Regions from separate parts of the Bacillus sp. TCT6 genome, predicted to be linked through region 3. Evidence: a T-box and tRNA genes for the amino acid it is inferred to sense, from the RefSeq annotation. Region 3 holds a T-box; the other regions hold tRNA genes.
The links. The T-box of region 3 lies ahead of AC0ONG_RS15150 (tryptophan--tRNA ligase). A T-box ahead of a tRNA ligase gene usually reads a tRNA of that ligase, here a tRNA-Trp.
Positions count from the first base shown of each region.

Region 1: it has a tRNA-Trp gene. The T-box ahead of AC0ONG_RS15150 (tryptophan--tRNA ligase) is inferred to sense a tRNA for this amino acid. The anticodon was not compared.
Region 2: it has a tRNA-Trp gene. The T-box ahead of AC0ONG_RS15150 (tryptophan--tRNA ligase) is inferred to sense a tRNA for this amino acid. The anticodon was not compared.

Region 1 covers NZ_JBVYHX010000001.1:480,905-484,538, reverse strand. The annotation lists gene AC0ONG_RS02320 (DUF3965 domain-containing protein) at 1-1,010, opposite strand, end outside; gene AC0ONG_RS02315 (CBS domain-containing protein) at 1,332-1,751, opposite strand; tRNA gene AC0ONG_RS02310 (tRNA-Glu) at 1,881-1,952, opposite strand; tRNA gene AC0ONG_RS02305 (tRNA-Asn) at 1,954-2,028, opposite strand; tRNA gene AC0ONG_RS02300 (tRNA-Ile) at 2,040-2,113, opposite strand; tRNA gene AC0ONG_RS02295 (tRNA-Trp) at 2,123-2,193, opposite strand; tRNA gene AC0ONG_RS02290 (tRNA-Thr) at 2,200-2,272, opposite strand; tRNA gene AC0ONG_RS02285 (tRNA-Phe) at 2,283-2,358, opposite strand; tRNA gene AC0ONG_RS02280 (tRNA-Asp) at 2,367-2,442, opposite strand; tRNA gene AC0ONG_RS02275 (tRNA-Met) at 2,446-2,522, opposite strand; tRNA gene AC0ONG_RS02270 (tRNA-Ser) at 2,543-2,635, opposite strand; tRNA gene AC0ONG_RS02265 (tRNA-Ser) at 2,690-2,782, opposite strand; tRNA gene AC0ONG_RS02260 (tRNA-Ala) at 2,803-2,875, opposite strand; tRNA gene AC0ONG_RS02255 (tRNA-Pro) at 2,891-2,964, opposite strand; tRNA gene AC0ONG_RS02250 (tRNA-Arg) at 2,975-3,048, opposite strand; tRNA gene AC0ONG_RS02245 (tRNA-Leu) at 3,052-3,140, opposite strand; tRNA gene AC0ONG_RS02240 (tRNA-Gly) at 3,157-3,231, opposite strand; tRNA gene AC0ONG_RS02235 (tRNA-Leu) at 3,261-3,341, opposite strand; tRNA gene AC0ONG_RS02230 (tRNA-Lys) at 3,357-3,432, opposite strand; tRNA gene AC0ONG_RS02225 (tRNA-Gln) at 3,437-3,511, opposite strand; tRNA gene AC0ONG_RS02220 (tRNA-Tyr) at 3,523-3,606, opposite strand; tRNA gene AC0ONG_RS02215 (tRNA-Val) at 3,615-3,634, opposite strand, start outside.
Region 2 covers NZ_JBVYHX010000001.1:269,310-272,943, forward strand. The annotation lists rRNA gene AC0ONG_RS01220 (23S ribosomal RNA) at 1-564, shown strand, start outside; rRNA gene rrf (5S ribosomal RNA) at 665-780, shown strand; tRNA gene AC0ONG_RS01230 (tRNA-Asn) at 789-863, shown strand; tRNA gene AC0ONG_RS01235 (tRNA-Ser) at 866-957, shown strand; tRNA gene AC0ONG_RS01240 (tRNA-Glu) at 975-1,049, shown strand; tRNA gene AC0ONG_RS01245 (tRNA-Val) at 1,054-1,129, shown strand; tRNA gene AC0ONG_RS01250 (tRNA-Met) at 1,156-1,232, shown strand; tRNA gene AC0ONG_RS01255 (tRNA-Asp) at 1,236-1,311, shown strand; tRNA gene AC0ONG_RS01260 (tRNA-Phe) at 1,321-1,396, shown strand; tRNA gene AC0ONG_RS01265 (tRNA-Thr) at 1,415-1,490, shown strand; tRNA gene AC0ONG_RS01270 (tRNA-Tyr) at 1,501-1,584, shown strand; tRNA gene AC0ONG_RS01275 (tRNA-Trp) at 1,592-1,665, shown strand; tRNA gene AC0ONG_RS01280 (tRNA-His) at 1,685-1,760, shown strand; tRNA gene AC0ONG_RS01285 (tRNA-Gln) at 1,824-1,898, shown strand; tRNA gene AC0ONG_RS01290 (tRNA-Gly) at 1,904-1,978, shown strand; tRNA gene AC0ONG_RS01295 (tRNA-Cys) at 1,993-2,063, shown strand; tRNA gene AC0ONG_RS01300 (tRNA-Leu) at 2,074-2,155, shown strand; gene AC0ONG_RS01305 (DUF3884 family protein) at 2,341-2,661, opposite strand; gene AC0ONG_RS01310 (YebC/PmpR family DNA-binding transcriptional regulator) at 3,014-3,634, shown strand, end outside.
Region 3 covers NZ_JBVYHX010000001.1:2,968,649-2,972,282, forward strand. The annotation lists gene AC0ONG_RS15145 (maltose acetyltransferase domain-containing protein) at 1-161, opposite strand, end outside; gene AC0ONG_RS15150 (tryptophan--tRNA ligase) at 370-1,368, opposite strand; T-box leader at 1,412-1,619, opposite strand; gene AC0ONG_RS15155 (1-deoxy-D-xylulose-5-phosphate reductoisomerase) at 1,759-2,916, shown strand; gene AC0ONG_RS15160 (AI-2E family transporter) at 2,945-3,634, opposite strand, start outside.

The DNA of each region.
Region 1 (3,634 bases), 2.5 Mb from region 3:
GATGGTAAACAATCATGTAATTGTATAAATATATAATTGCGTAGTGTTTCTTCTTTATATTCAATGCCCTTACAAATATACAGTAATTCTTCACAATAATATGCATGCTGTGGAACTTGTATCATTTCGAAAAATGGCACATAAGATAGTAGCTTTCCAATAAAATGACCATATCGATCCATTACTCCTATCGTCATATGCTCCATCATTTCTTTCATCACATATAAATAATCATCTACATGCGTTGTCTTTAATGGGTCTAAGCGATCGGAAATTTGAGATAATACAGCTCTTTGACATGCTAAAACTGCCTGACTAGGTCCATAATATGATAGGAAATCTGTACACTTACGATATTTCCGTAATAAATCATGTGTATACAAATCATATACAAAAGTATTACAATACATTGCTAAACTCATCATATCACTATTTAATTGCTCTTTTGATAATGATTTCGCTCTCTTGCACATATAAAAGAATGTAAATTCCAATACTTCTTTATGAGATAATAAATGTTTACAATCGGTTATACACTTCTCATTAAATTTAACTCTATCCCAAATTTCAATATCCCTATCTGTCAATTCACCTATACGATATTTAATAATTAAATAATTTAAAGCAACTGATTGCGTCAAAAGATCCCATGTTTCATATTCCAATGAAGTATGAACAAACTCAGCTAATCCTTGCGCTATCATAAAATCATTTGCCTCTTCATACCAACCAATCTCTTGGCATAAGCGAAGAATACGCACTAAAGTTGGAATTTCATCTTTATGAAACTGCGGTAATTTCTTTGCTTTATTCATGCCATATACGATAAATGCCGCTAAATTTTCTTCTTTATAAAATTCTTTCTCTTTCCATACTAATATAGTTCGTTCTTTCCCCTCACCTTTTGGGTGACAAGGTACAAGCAAAGAAAATAATTCAGCGAAATTATTTGGTTCTATATATGTATCTGTAACCAAATTCCAATTTGGATCGCCCTGTACAGCCTTCATATAATTCCCCTTCCCTTTTCATCTATGTAGGAAATATTAATTTATTATCGCACCACTAAAAATTAATATTGTTATATTCAAAATCTATCATAATACTTATATCTATCAGTATATCATCTTTTCTCTTATTAAAAATTAAGAATAACAAATTTTAAAAAAATGTCGAAATTATTAACCGTATCCTTATTATATAATGTCTCAGATACATCACGCTAACATATTAGTTTAATCCATATATGCTAGAATAATGCATCTGAACTTTATATATAATTTAGCTCTTTATGAGTGACCATTAAACTCTCGGTTAATTAAAGTTTCAATTTACTCTGTACGCTCTGAGATTTCGCTCAAGGCAAATCCAGCTTGATCATCTGCTGATTCCCTTATAGCTAAATCTCCTAGTGCTAACATGCCAATAAGCTGACCACTATCAACTACTGGTAACCGTCTAATTTGATACTGTGCCATTAGCTCTGTAGCTTTTTCAATAGAATCATTTGGAGAAACTGAGATAATATTTGTTGTCATTACATTTGTAATTTTATTAGATCCAGGATGTTTTTCAGCAATCCCTCGAACAACTAAATCTCGATCAGTAACAAGCCCAACAACTTGCTCATTTTCAACAACAGGAATTAATCCAACCGATTCTTCCTTCATTTTTACAGCTGCCTCATATACATTGTCTAGCGGTGTACAATGTACAATATGGGTACTCATTAAGTCTCTAACTTGTGTCATTATTTATTTCCTCCTTTTTATACATACCATAGCTTTTCCAAAATTCCTTTATTTATTTCTGGAAAGTAACATTATAAAAAGGATTAACAAAATAAAAAAGAGCCAGCATAATGCTGACTCTTTTTTGTATGACCCGTACGGGATTCGAACCCGTGTTACCGCCGTGAAAGGGCGGTGTCTTAACCACTTGACCAACGGGCCATGGCTCCGCAGGTAGGACTCGAACCTACGACCGATCGGTTAACAGCCGATAGCTCTACCACTGAGCTACTGCGGAATAATATATGATGGGCCTAAATGGACTCGAACCATCGACCTCACGCTTATCAGGCGTGCGCTCTAACCAGCTGAGCTATAGGCCCATATACTTACAGGGGCAGTAGGAATCGAACCCACACTGGAGGTTTTGGAGACCTCAGTTCTACCTTTAAACTATGCCCCTAAATGATGCCGGCTAGAGGACTTGAACCCCCAACCTACTGATTACAAGTCAGTTGCTCTACCAATTGAGCTAAGCCGGCATAAAAAAAATGGTGGCTCGGGACGGAATCGAACCGCCGACACGAGGATTTTCAGTCCTCTGCTCTACCGACTGAGCTACCGAGCCAACATAAATGGCGGTCCCGACCGGGGTCGAACCGGCGATCTCCTGCGTGACAGGCAGGCATGTTAACCACTACACCACGGGACCATTTGGTTGCGGGGACAGGATTTGAACCTGCGACCTTCGGGTTATGAGCCCGACGAGCTACCGTACTGCTCCACCCCGCGACAATATTAAATTTAAAAAATGGAGGAGGTAGAGGGATTCGAACCCCCGCGCGACTCTCGCCGCCTGTCGGTTTTCAAGACCGATCCCTTCAGCCGAACTTGGGTATACCTCCATGAAGGAAAAATAAATATTTTATTATTATATGTCTAAACCATTTAAAAGAAAATGGAGGAGGTAGAGGGATTCGAACCCCCGCGCGATTCTCACCGCCTGTCGGTTTTCAAGACCGATCCCTTCAGCCGAACTTGGGTATACCTCCGAGACATATATTAAATAAAGTGGAGCCTAGCGGGATCGAACCGCTGACCTCCTGCGTGCAAGGCAGGCGCTCTCCCAGCTGAGCTAAGGCCCCATGTTTTTTGGAATATCGGGAAGACAGGATTTGAACCTGCGACCCCCTGGTCCCAAACCAGGTGCTCTACCAAGCTGAGCCACTTCCCGTTAATAAAAGCGCGCCCGAGAGGAGTCGAACCCCTAACCTCTTGATCCGTAGTCAAACGCTCTATCCAATTGAGCTACGGGCGCATATGGTGCCGAGGGCGGGGGTCGAACCCGCACGGTGGTCACCCACCGCAGGATTTTAAGTCCTGTGCGTCTGCCTGTTCCGCCACCCCGGCATGTCATATTGAAAATTGGAGCGGAAGACGGGATTCGAACCCGCGACCCCAACCTTGGCAAGGTTGTATTCTACCACTGAACTACTTCCGCAAGACATGTATGAGTTGTTTTATTAAAAGTGCGGGTGAAGGGAGTCGAACCCCCACGCCAAAGGCGCTAGATCCTAAGTCTAGTGCGTCTGCCAATTCCGCCACACCCGCATGTTTTATTAAAAATGGTGAGCCATGAAGGATTCGAACCTTCGACCCTCTGATTAAAAGTCAGATGCTCTACCAACTGAGCTAATGGCTCTTAATGGCTGGGCTAGCTGGATTCGAACCAGCGCATGACGGAGTCAAAGTCCGTTGCCTTACCGCTTGGCTATAGCCCAATAATTAAGAATGGTGGAGGGGGGCAGATTCGAACTGCCGAACCCGAAGGAGCGGATTTACAGTCCGCCGCGTTTAGCCACTTCGCTACCCCTCCGACATATATGGTGGAGGATGACGGGATC
Region 2 (3,634 bases), 2.7 Mb from region 3:
AGGGAGCTTGACTGCGAGACCTACAAGTCGAGCAGGGACGAAAGTCGGGCTTAGTGATCCGGTGGTTCCGCATGGAAGGGCCATCGCTCAACGGATAAAAGCTACCCCGGGGATAACAGGCTTATCTCCCCCAAGAGTCCACATCGACGGGGAGGTTTGGCACCTCGATGTCGGCTCATCGCATCCTGGGGCTGTAGTCGGTCCCAAGGGTTGGGCTGTTCGCCCATTAAAGCGGTACGCGAGCTGGGTTCAGAACGTCGTGAGACAGTTCGGTCCCTATCCGTCGTGGGCGTAGGAAATTTGAGAGGAGCTGTCCTTAGTACGAGAGGACCGGGATGGACGCACCGCTGGTGTACCAGTTGTTCTGCCAAGGGCATAGCTGGGTAGCTATGTGCGGAAGGGATAAGTGCTGAAAGCATCTAAGCATGAAGCCCCCCTCAAGATGAGATTTCCCATAGCGTAAGCTAGTAAGATCCCTGAAAGATGATCAGGTTGATAGGTTCGAGGTGGAAGCATGGTGACATGTGGAGCTGACGAATACTAATAGATCGAGGACTTAACCATATAATATGTAGCGATGTTATCTAGTTTTGAGAGAACATAAAAAATTTGTTGACTTTTAAAGTGAATAAGTTATAATAATGATTGTCTCAAAAGAATAATGTCTGGTAATGATGGCAGAGAGGTCACACCCGTTCCCATACCGAACACGGAAGTTAAGCTCTCTAGCGCCGATGGTAGTTGGGACCTTGTCCCTGTGAGAGTAGGACGTTGCCAGGCAATATTATTCCGCAGTAGCTCAGCGGTAGAGCTATCGGCTGTTAACCGATCGGTCGTAGGTTCGATTCCTACCTGCGGAGCCATTGGAGAGCTGTCCGAGTTGGCCGAAGGAGCACGATTGGAAATCGTGTATACGTCACAAGCGTATCAAGGGTTCGAATCCCTTGCTCTCCGCCATAGGATTTATAATATTTGGCCCGTTGGTCAAGTGGTTAAGACACCGCCCTTTCACGGCGGTAACACGGGTTCGAATCCCGTACGGGTCACCACTTTGGAGGATTAGCTCAGCTGGGAGAGCACCTGCCTTACAAGCAGGGGGTCGGCGGTTCGATCCCGTCATCCTCCACCATATGAATTTTATATAAATAGTATTATCGCGGGGTGGAGCAGCACGGTAGCTCGTCGGGCTCATAACCCGAAGGTCGCAGGTTCAAATCCTGTCCCCGCAACCAAATGGTCCCGTGGTGTAGTGGTTAACATGCCTGCCTGTCACGCAGGAGATCGCCGGTTCGACCCCGGTCGGGACCGCCATTTTAATAAGGCTCGGTAGCTCAGTCGGTAGAGCAGAGGACTGAAAATCCTCGTGTCGGCGGTTCGATTCCGTCCCGAGCCACCATTTATTTTAATAAAATACGCCGGCTTAGCTCAATTGGTAGAGCAACTGACTTGTAATCAGTAGGTTGGGGGTTCAAGTCCTCTAGCCGGCACCATGTAAGTTTCGGAGGGGTAGCGAAGTGGCTAAACGCGGCGGACTGTAAATCCGCTCCTTCGGGTTCGGCAGTTCGAATCTGCCCCCCTCCACCATTTACATAGGGGCATAGTTTAAAGGTAGAACTGAGGTCTCCAAAACCTCCAGTGTGGGTTCGATTCCTACTGCCCCTGCCAAATATATTTACACAACATGGCGGTTGTGGCGAAGTGGTTAACGCACCGGATTGTGGCTCCGGCATTCGTGGGTTCGATTCCCATCAGTCGCCCCATTTTTATTTTTAAAATTACAAATAATTTAATTGATACTTACATATAATTAAGTAAGAATTCGATGGGCTATAGCCAAGCGGTAAGGCAACGGACTTTGACTCCGTCATGCGCTGGTTCGAATCCAGCTAGCCCAGCCATTTTTGCGGAAGTAGTTCAGTGGTAGAATACAACCTTGCCAAGGTTGGGGTCGCGGGTTCGAATCCCGTCTTCCGCTCCAATGAAATTTAATATGGCGGCATAGCCAAGTGGTAAGGCAGAGGTCTGCAAAACCTTTATCACCGGTTCAAATCCGGTTGCCGCCTTTTCTTTTGTGCCGATGTGGCGGAATTGGCAGACGCGCACGACTCAAAATCGTGTTCCTTCGGGAGTGTCGGTTCGACCCCGACCATCGGTATCATGAACGTCGTAAAAAAACTCTATACAATTAGTATAGAGTTTTTTTTGTTTTCTTTTCATTACATGACAAAATAAGCACAAAAAGTGTACGGTGAGTAAACTGCGAAACATTAAAAGGATAAAAACAAACATTCAATTTTATCCTTTTAATTGCGGTATTCTATAATATTCCCTTCAAGCACTCTAGAGAGAATTTCTCCACCCCGGTGACATGAAGTTAAATCCGACACCACCAGTAGATATTAGTACATGATCAGCTGTTAATTTCGTAATTTCTAAAAACTTCTTTTCAAACTTTTCTCTGTTGTATTTGTACATAGTTGAGTGGCACGACCACATGTGCGTTGAAGTACTCAACCAGTCCCCTAATTCCTTCAATTCAGGAAACGCCTCAAATTGGATTGGTTCATCTAATTTCATGAATCTTACTTGATAGATAGTTGGGTTTAACTTCTCTCCTATTCCTTTAAAAGCATGTGATTTTTTCTCATTTGAATGTGTCATAATTCTCCCTCCACCTTTTCTTCAAATTTTTCCCTATTTTTATTGTACAGCAATAGAAAGTAATTATGGGAATATTATGGAAATCGGTATCGGCAATATAAAAAGACTCTAACAGAAATGTTAGAGTCTTTTTTGTTAAATTATATTATGTGATGCTAAAATTCGTAATAAACTTAGGAATTCATGTATAATATAACTTGTCGAAAGAACAAAATGATAGTGATTTATATTATGTCTGTAATATGAATCAAAAATGAACTTTTTATATTTCTTTTAAAAATGTGTTGAACACACATTATATTTCATATTAATATTTTTATGTAGATTTAAAACGAGAAAGAGAGTGGAAAGTATGGGCCGTAAATGGAACAATATTAAAGACAAAAAAGCATCGAAAGATGCAAATACAAGCCGTATATACGCGAAATTTGGACGTGAAATTTATGTGGCGGCAAAACAAGGAGAGCCAGATCCAGAATCAAACCAAGCGCTTAGAGTCGTATTAGAACGTGCGAAAACATACAATGTACCAAGAACAATTATTGATCGTGCAGTTGAAAAGGCAAAAGGCGGTTCAGAGGAAAATTATGACGAGCTTCGTTATGAAGGATTTGGACCAAATGGAGCTATGGTTATTGTAGATACACTTACAAATAACGTAAACCGTACTGCAGCAGATGTACGAGCTGCATTTAGCAAAAACAGTGGTAACATGGGTGTAAACGGTTCTGTAGCTTACATGTTTGATGCGACAGCTGTTATCGGCCTTGAAGGTAAAACATCAGATGAAGTTCTTGAAATTTTAATGGAAGCAGATGTTGATGCACGTGACATTCTAGAAGAAGAAGATTCTGTTATCGTGTATGCTGAACCTGATCAATTCCATTCAGTACAATCTGCACTTAAAGGTGCTGGTGTTGAAGAATTTACAGTTGCAGAATTAACAATGCTTGCACAAAGTGATGTTACACTT
Region 3 (3,634 bases):
AAAAGCTGATTTAATAACGTAAAACGTTTTTCATCTCCTATCTCCATCGCCTCATTATAAAGGCGTGTTAAACGTTTTGCTTCAGTTCTATCAGCTACTAACTCTTCATCATCTGGCATATACATTTCTCCTGCCACCATCTTTTCTTTCTCCGTTTTCATACATTCATCTCCTTTTTTATTGAATGAGATCCACTTATTAAACTTCTTTAATAAGTGACTTAAATTATACTTATTAAACACATTTAATAAGTAACCCTATATTAGCATACTTTTTAACATATGCAACTAATAAGTTTTGAAAAGAAGTGCGAATTCCTTGCTCTACATATCAATATGAAGAATATTATATAGATAAACAAGGGAACGCTCAGCGCCCCCTCTCAAATCCAATCCGTTTTTTAATTTCAGCTAAATTTACCTTCGCGATTTCTCTTGCCCGCTCAGCACCTTTTTCTAACGCTTCGTATAATAAATTTGGCTCATTCATATACATAGCGTATTTCTCACGAGGTCCAGCTAACTCACGATCTACAACGCGAAACAACTCTTTTTTCACATCACCCCATCCGATTCCAGTCTCATATTTTTCACGGATCGACTGTATTTCATCTTCCATCGCAAATTCTTTATATGTCATAAATAACGTTTCTAGTTCTTTCGGTTCATTCGGAAGTGAAGAATCTGTTTTGATTTTAAATATTAACTTTCGTAGTTTTTCTTTCTCTGCAAATAATGGGATTACATTCCCGTAACTTTTACTCATCTTTCTTCCATCAAGTCCTAGTAATATTGCTCCTTCTTCTTGTATGACATACTCCGGAAGTGTAAATGTCGTGCCGAATGTATGCTTAAAATACGTCGCAATATCACGTGCAATTTCAATATGCTGAATTTGATCTTTCCCAACTGGTACATGAGTAGCTTGAAATAGTAATATATCCGCCGCCATTAAGATCGGATACGTATATAATCCCATATTCACTCCTGCATCTATCTCTAAACCCGCTTCTTTATTTTGCTCCACCTTCGCTTTATACGCATGAGCACGGTTCATAAGTCCTTTCGGAGTTAAGCAAGCTAATATCCAAGCTAATTCTAGAATCTCCGGCACTTCTGTTTGTCGATAAAAAATAACATCTTCCCCAAGTCCAAGCGATAACCAAGTAGCTGCTACCTCTTTCGTATAACTGCTGAACTTTTCTGAATCATGCACAGCATTTAACGCATGATAATCAGCTATAAAGTACAATGCTTTTCCTTCATTATTCTTTGACATTTGTAATGCAGGTTTAATCGCGCCAATATAATTTCCTAAATGCGGATAACCTGTCGGCTTAATTCCTGTTAACATTATTTTTTCACTCACACTAACTCCTCCTTTCTCAAAATAAAAAGAGCCTCTCATCCTTAAAAAGGACGAGAAACTCCCGCGGTACCACCTTAATTAGCTATCATTATAGCTCACTTCAACTTCTTAACGTGAAGTAACCGTCTTTACCTACTCATTTCAGTTAGAAGCTCCAGAGCCCATTCCATATTCATCCCTTACTGATTCTCACCACATATCAGCTCTCTGAAAAGTTTCGAATATGTACTCTTCTCTTTCATTGCTTTTTCGTTATTTTTTTACAGTTTATCACATTTCACTTCCAAACAAACCCGAATTTTCTATTTTATATAGCAGGAATTTCCACTTCAATTGTCTAATCTTATATAGGTTTGCAGAAATATTCAAAACAACTTTGGAGGTTTTTTCATGGTAAAATATATATCCATTTTAGGTTCCACAGGATCCATCGGCACATCTGCATTAGATGTTATTTCAGCTCATCCTGAACATTTCAAAATCGTCGGTTTAACCGCAAATTATAACATTGATCTTCTTGAGCAACAAATCAAAACGTTTCAACCTCGTATTGTAAGCGTTGCGACAAAAGACTTAGCAGACACGCTTCGTACGCGTATTTCAGCAAATACAAAAATCACACACGGGACTGATGGCTTAATTGCAGTAGCTACTCACCCTGATTCAAATCTTGTATTAAGTTCTGTTGTCGGTGTTTCAGGATTACTCCCAACAATTGAAGCATTAAAAGCGAAGAAAGATATCGCTATTGCTAATAAAGAAACTTTAGTTGCAGCTGGACATATCGTAACTGAACTAGCGAAACAAAACGGATGTCGCTTAATTCCAGTAGATAGTGAGCATTCAGCTATTTTCCAATGTTTAAACGGAGAAAATAATAAAGAGATTGAGAAGTTAATTGTAACAGCTTCCGGTGGTGCTTTTCGTGATAAAACACGTGAAGAAATGCAAACGTTACAAGCTAAGGACGCTTTAAAACATCCAAACTGGTTAATGGGCGCAAAACTAACGATTGATTCTGCCACATTAATGAATAAAGGATTCGAAGTAATGGAAGCGAGATGGCTATTTGATATTCCGTATGAAAAAATTGATGTAATGATTCATAAAGAAAGCATCATTCATTCTTTAGTAGAATTTATTGATGGATCAGTTATGGCACAGCTCGGTGCTCCTGATATGAGAATGCCTATTCAATATGCGTTTCACTATCCTACTCGGCTACCTTCTTCCTATAAAAAATTAAATTTATTAGAAATCAGTAGTTTACATTTTGAAAAACCAGATTTAGAGAAGTTCCCTTGTCTACAATACGCATATGAATGTGGCAAAATCGGTGGTACTACTCCCGCTGTATTAAATGCAGCAAATGAAATTGCGAATGCACGATTCTTAAAAAATGAAATTGTCTTTTTCGATATTGAAAAAACAATTTACAAAACAGTTGAAGCTCATCATAACGTAAAAGACCTTTCACTAGATGCTATATTGGAAGCGGATCAATGGGCGCGCCAATATGCAAATGAATTGTTAATAAAAAAGAGCTAAAACAGTTCCCACTGTTTTAGCTCTTTTTTCACGTATTCAACTTAACAAATCTATAACCGTGCGTAACTAACACTTTTAATATCGCGTATCCTGGAATGGCTAAAATAATGCCCATAATCCCGAATAAGTTTCCGGCAGTTAAAATGATAAATATGATTGTAATTGGGTGAATATCTAGCTTTTTCCCCATTACTTGAGGAGAAATAAATTTACCTTCTGCTAATTGTACAACCATCATAACAATGATTACTTTTAACACCATTGCTGGCGAGTCAATAAATGCGATAATTAACGCTGGTGTAATAGCAATAATTGGTCCTACGTACGGAACGATATTTACAATCATCGCTAAAATCGCAAGTAGTACCGCATATTTAATACCGATAATAAGGTAACCGATTAATAGCATAATACCGATAAACAAGCTCACGATAATTTGCCCTCTAATATACGAGCTAATCGCATAGTGCATATCATCTAGTATTCTCATTGCTGCTGGTTGTCTTTGTTCTGAAATGAATTTTAAGAAGTGATTCGGCAATTGTTCGCCATCTTTTAAAAGATAGAACAATATAAATGGAACCATTACAAATGTTAAAACAACCTCTGTAACAGTACTCAAGAATCCAGTTACATTCCCAGTTACTGATGATAATGACTTTGTAAAATCAACTGTATAGTCTTTTACCATATTCGCAACATTAATATTTAAATTCTC